2 regions of the Thermochromatium tepidum ATCC 43061 genome follow, and region 1 is predicted to be linked to the other one. Evidence: predicted binding sites of a transcription regulator. Region 1 holds the regulator's gene; the other holds the start of a gene.
The links. The regulator sigma-54, encoded in region 1, starts transcription at its own class of promoters, with help from an activator protein. The targets are predictions, from matches to a motif close to TGGCANGNTNCNTGCTT.
Positions count from the first base shown of each region.

Region 2: a site for sigma-54 is predicted at 1,130-1,146, ahead of flgB (flagellar basal body rod protein FlgB). Genes of this name have one in related genera too.

Region 1 covers NZ_CP039268.1:2,328,294-2,331,387, reverse strand. The annotation lists gene E6P07_RS10735 (PTS sugar transporter subunit IIA) at 1-277, opposite strand, end outside; gene hpf (ribosome hibernation-promoting factor, HPF/YfiA family) at 539-859, opposite strand; gene E6P07_RS10725 (RNA polymerase factor sigma-54) at 895-2,385, opposite strand; gene lptB (LPS export ABC transporter ATP-binding protein) at 2,464-3,094, opposite strand, start outside.
Region 2 covers NZ_CP039268.1:1,862,746-1,865,839, reverse strand. The annotation lists gene E6P07_RS08450 (chemotaxis protein) at 1-216, shown strand, start outside; gene E6P07_RS08445 (CheR family methyltransferase) at 232-1,047, shown strand; gene flgB (flagellar basal body rod protein FlgB) at 1,182-1,589, shown strand; gene flgC (flagellar basal body rod protein FlgC) at 1,594-2,013, shown strand; gene E6P07_RS08430 (flagellar hook assembly protein FlgD) at 2,051-2,728, shown strand; gene flgE (flagellar hook protein FlgE) at 2,769-3,094, shown strand, end outside.

The sequences.
Region 1 (3,094 bases):
CTGCCGCGTCGTAATCGACGCCCCGGACGGTTTGCACGAAGGCACCGATCGCCTCGCCGACGTCCTTCATGCGCGCATGGGGCAGGGCGATGCCATGGCCGAGTCCGGTACTGCCCAGGCGCTCACGCTCGAGCAGATGCTCGAAGACGGTCTCGGGCTGGAGCCTGGGATGATCCCTGGCCAGGAGTTCGGCGAGGGTCTCGAGCAGACGCTTCTTGCTGGCGATCTCGAGACCGCATCCGATACGGGCTTCGTTGATCAGGTCAGGGCCGAACATGGCTCCAACTCCTGTTGACCGCCGACGCGCCCGCAGGTGGTCGGGGGTAATGGCTGATCCAACCAGGATGCTGCTGGCATTCGATGCTGGTCATAGATTGGGGTACCTCGGGCGGACGGGCGCACTTGGTGCCTGATCGCTCTGTCGTGTTCTCGATGTAAAGACACCTCAGGCGCCGGCGGCACCGGCCACCGAGGTGTGATGGGTGTTGCCTCCATCACCTCGGAAGACACGGCTTCCAAGGTACTGGAGAGGCCGATCTCATTCCGCTTCGGCCGTCTTGACGGCTCCGCCGCGGTGACTGCTCTTCTTCTCCTTGTAGCGGATGACCTGGCGATCGAGCTTGTCGACCAGGCTGTCGATGGCCGCATACATGTCCTCGTGCACAGAGTCGGCGAAGACCTTGCCGCCATTGACATGGAGTGTGGCCTCGGCCTTCTGCTCGAGCTTTTCGACGCTCAGGACGACATGGGCGTTGATGACGTGGTCGAAGTGGCGTGCCAGACGCTCGAATTTGCTGTCGACATAGGACTTCAGCGCATCGGTGACGTCGATGTGATGACCCGTCAGATTGATTTGCATCATTAAACTCCTTGATAAAGAATCAAACAGCCTGTTTAAGCCAGGCGTTTGCGCTCACTCGAGGCCGGGATACCCATAGCCTCACGGTATTTGGCGACTGTGAGGCGTGCGACGTCGATGCCCTGTCTTGCCAGTTCCTCAGCGATCTTGTTGTCGCTGAGAGGTCTGCGCGGGGATTCTCCCGCGATCAGCTTGCGGATCAGGGCGCGGATCGCCGTCGACGAGCACTCGCCGCCAGAGGTGGTATTGACGTGGGACGAGAAGAAATACTTGAGCTCGAATGTGCCTCGGGGTGTATGCATGTATTTTTGCGTGGTCACCCGTGAAATGGTCGACTCGTGCAGATTCAGGGCCTCGGCGATGTCGCGCAGCACCATGGGCCGCATCCCCACTTCGCCGTATTCGAGGAAGTCCTGCTGCATCTCCACGATCTTGGCGCCCACGCGCAGTACAGTTTCGTTGCGGCTTGCCAGGCTTTTGATGAACCAGCGCGCCTCCTGGAGGTGACTCTTGAGCGTCTGGCCATCGCTGCTCTGGTCGGCGCGGCGTACCAGGCGCGCATAGTCGGCGTTGACCCTGAGTCTGGGGGTGATGTCAGGGTTCAACTCGACCTGCCAGCGGCCATCCTTCTTACGCACAAAGATGTCGGGTACAACGTACTCCGAGGGCGTCTCTGCGAGCAAGCGGCCCGGCTTCGGGTTGAGCCGGCGGATGAGATCGAGCGCCTGGGTCAGGTCGTCCTCGGGCGCCTTGAGCAGGCGTGAGAGGGCCGTGACGTCGCCGCGCGGCAGATGTTCGAATCCGGCCTCGCACACGGCGATGGCCAGGTTGCGCCAGGGCGTTTCGGGCGACAGCTGGCGCAGCTGGATCAACAGGCACTCGCGCGGATTGCGCGCCCCGACGCCAGCTGGGTCGAGTGACTGGACGCGATGGATCTGGGTCTCGACTTCATCGGCGCCGATCGTGGGATCGGCGAGTGTGGCCACCAGTTCATCGACATCGGCGCGCAGATAGCCGTTGGCATCGATGGCGTCGACCACGGCCTGGGCGATCATGAAATCGCGCTCGCTCAAACGGCTGAGATTCAGCTGCCAGATCAAATGATCCCAGAGCGTCTGCGGACGTGAGCGGTTCGACAGTGGGTCCTGGTCTGTGTCATCCCTCATGCCGTGGGCCGTTGGCGGCAGGTAGCTGTCGAAGACGTCGGTCCATTGGGTATCGACCGGCAGCTCCTCCGGTATCTCATACGACTCGGCTTGTACCTCGCGTTCCAGGAGCCACTCGGACTCGGATGCGCTAGAACCGAAGGGATCATCTTCGAGCTGGGTCAGAGGGGAATCTTCCAGTGACTCCGCCTCGAGCGGTTCGGATTCCTCGCCTTCTTCAAGCATCAGATTGCTTTCGAGCGCCTCCTGGATCTCGCGCTGCAACTCGAGCGTTGACAGCTGCAGCAGTTTGATCGCTTGCTGCAACTGGGGCGTCATCGTGAGTTGCTGATTGAGTCGAAGCTGAAGGGATGGCTTCATCGATCGAGTTGGCGTCCGAACTGTGGTCTGTCTATTGCTGTTTAAGCCATCATGGGGTGTCCGTAATCTGAGTCTAGTCTACATGGAAAAATCGGCACCTAGATAGACATCGCGCACCCGCTGGTTGGCCAACAACTCGGCCGGTTCGCCGGCGGCGATCACGGTGCCGCTGCCGATGATGTAGCCATGGTCGCAGATGGCGAGCGTCTCGCGCACATTGTGATCGGTGATGAGTACCCCGATGGAGCGATCACGCAGATGGGTGACGATGGATTTGATGTCGCCGACGGCGATCGGATCGATACCAGCGAAGGGCTCGTCGAGCAGCATCACCCTGGGTTCAACCGCCAGGGCGCGGGCGATCTCCAGCCGGCGGCGCTCGCCACCCGAGAGGCTGAGGGCGAGCGAGTCGGCCACATGGGCGATGCCCAGGTCCTCGAGCAGACGCTCACCGCGTTCCTCGCGTTCGGCGCGCTTGAGATCGCGCCGCGTCTCGAGGATGGCCAGGATATTCTCGCGGGCAGTCAGCTTGCGAAAGACCGAGGGTTCCTGGGGTAGGTAACTCAGACCGGCGCGCGCCCGGGCGTGCATGGGCAGCCGGGTAAGGTCGCGCCCGTCGAGCAGGATGCGACCCTGGTCGGCATGGATCAGACCGACGATCAGATAAAAGCAGGTCGTCTTGCCGGCGCCGTTCGGCCCGAGCAGGCCC
Region 2 (3,094 bases), 470 kb from region 1:
ACTGACATCGAGATGCCGCGCATGGACGGCTATACCCTGACCCGCAAGATCCGCGAAAATGCCAAGCTCAAGGATCTGTGCGTCATTCTGCATTCCTCACTGAGCGGTCAGTTCAATATTGATATGGTCAAGCGTGCTGGTGCCAATGACTTCCTGGCCAAGTTTGATCCGGACGAGCTGGGCGCGACCGTGCTCAAATATGCGCGTCATTCCTGATGATGGGGGCCATGTGTGATTGACGCGCAGGATTACGCCGAATTCGCTCGCTTCTTGTCGGACTGCTGCGGCCTGGTGCTGGGCGAGAATCGTCAGTATCTCGTCGCCAGCCGGCTGTCGCGTCTGCTCGGTGAGTTCGGGTACAGCAAGGTCGAGGATCTATTGCGGGCATTGCGCCAGTCTGGCGATCCGACGCTCAAGTCGCGCGTCATCGACGCCATGACCACCAACGAGACCTCCTGGTTTCGGGACGGTTATCCGTTTGAGATCCTGCGCCACACACTGTTGCCGGAACTGGAGGCGCGCAAGAAACCCATCCGCATCTGGTCGGCGGCCTGCTCCAGCGGTCAGGAGCCCTACAGCATCGCCATGGTGGTCGCCGAGTGGGAGGCGAGCTTTCCGCCCAAGTCCTCGCCGGTCAGTATCCTGGCCACGGATCTGTCCGAGAGCGTTCTGGCTGAGGCACGCAACGGTGTCTATGACGGCCTGAGTATCGTGCGCGGTCTGACGCCCGAGCGGCGTCAGAAATACTTCGACACGGTCGAGAACGGCCATCGGATCAAGCCCGAGATCCAGCGCCGGGTCCGTTTCCAGAAGCTCAATCTCATGGATTCCTTCGCCGCGCTCGGCAAGTTCGAGATCATCTTCTGTCGTAATGTCCTGATCTATTTCTCCGCCGACACCAAACGTCGGATCTTTGACGCACTGGCCCGCCAGATGGACCCCGGTGGCTATCTCTTTGTCGGCGCCTCCGAGTCAGTGAGTTCCTATACCGACGCCTTCGAGATTGTCCGCACCCCGCAAGGCAGTCTGCTGCGCCGTCGCGCCTGACGCCTTGCGTTGGCCTGGCTCAGGGAAGGGTGTCATTTCCACACGCCAAGTGAAGCCCGTGAAGAAGGGTTCTCCAATCGGCTGGCATGTCGGTTGCATTTTATCAAGCAACCTGAGTTGCGGATGCCGAAACCATGAGTCTCTCGCTCGACAAAGCCTTTGGAGTCCTGCCCTCGGCGGTGCTCATTAAGGCCCGTCGTGCCGAGCTTCTAGCCTCCAATCTCGCCAACGTTGATACGCCGAATTACAAGGCGCGTGACTTTCATTTCACCGAGGTGCTGGCCGAGGTCGAGGGGATGACCAATCGTCTAAAACTGACGCGAACCCAACCCAATCATTTGACGAATGAGATCGATAAATCCAAGGCACTGAAGCCCGAGCTGCTCTATCGTATCCCGGCTCAGCCGTCATTGGATGGCAATACCGTTGATCCACAACTCGAGCGCGCGGCCTTCGCTGAGAACACCGTGCATTATCAAAGCACGCTTGAATTTCTCGATCGCCGGGTCGCGAGTCTACGCAAGGCCCTAAGTAAAGAGTGATGCCATGAGCGATCTGTTTCGTATCTTCAATACCTCGGCCTCTGCGCTGACGGCCCAGTCGGTACGGCTCAATACCGTGGCCTCTAACATGGCAAATGCCTCGACAACGGCCTCGAGCCCGGAGGCGACCTATCGTGGCAAGCAGGTGCTCTTTCAGACTGTGATCGATCAGGAGGATCCGAATGGTGTTGCCATGCCGGTGCGGGTCGCAGGAATCGTCGATAGCGAGTGTGAACCGATTCCAACTTATGAACCCAATCATCCACATGCCAATAAAGATGGCTATGTGTTTCGACCGGCGATCAATGTCGTCGAGGAGATGGCCAACATGATGTCGGCCTCGCGCAGCTACGAGGCCAATGTCGAGGTACTGACGACCACGCGCGCCCTGTTACAGCGGACCCTGCAGGTGGGTCAGAGCTGATTCCGCATTGATCTGTATTTTTTTAGGAGCGGCCATCATGACAGAAGTGAGTACTGATTATTTGAGCGGACTCGGCTTGACTGCCTATTCGCCAAAATCGAGCGTTCAAGGTGATAATGAACTTGGTCAAGAAGATTTTCTCAGGCTTTTGACTACCCAGCTAACGACCCAAGACCCGACCAATCCAGTCAAAAACGAGGACTTCGTTGCACAGATGGCCCAGTTTTCGACCCTGACTGGTATTCAGGATCTGACGAGTTCATTCAAGTCTCTGTCACAGACACTATTGCAGGGCCAGGCTTTAGAAGCGGCCTCATTGGTAGGTAAAAGTGTGCTAGTTCCATCTAACAAGATGGAGTTATCTGAGGGACAGGGCGTAAGCGGTGCGGTAGAGCTATCGAGTTCTGCGACTCAGACAAGGGTCGATATCTACAATGCGAGTGGTCAGCTGGTCCGTACTCTGGATTTGGGCACATTGAATTCTGGTCTTCAAGAGTTTAATTGGGATGGCAAGCTAGCCAATGGTTCTAAAGCCCCAGCCGGCCAGTATGAATTCAGGGTCAGTGCACAGATCAACGGTGTGACTGAGGCCTTGACCCCTTATCTCAATGGCCAAGTCAGGAGTGTTTCGGCCGAGAGCTCGGATACAGGATTGACCCTCAGCGTTCAGGGGATCGGGACAGTTTCGTTTTCGGATGTCCTGCGTGTCAGTTGATGAGGCGATAATTGTTTGAGCTTTTCCAGGAGATGACATCATGTCTTTCAGTATCGGCTTGAGCGGTCTGCGTGCAGCCGCCAAGGATCTTGAGGTTACGGGTAACAATATCGCCAACTCGTCGACCATTGGTTTCAAAAAATCACGTGCCGAGTTTGCCGATATTTATGCGTCATCCTTTGGTACCTGTGTCAATCAAGCAGCCGTGGGTGTCCGTTTGGCAGCCGTCACTCAACAGTTTTCGCAGGGAAGTATTCAGCTGACTGGAAACACACTGGATCTGGCGATCAATGGTGAAGGGTTTTTTGTGTTGCGTAATGAGTCAGGTCAGGATGAAATGGTCTATACGCGCAACGGTACCTTTCA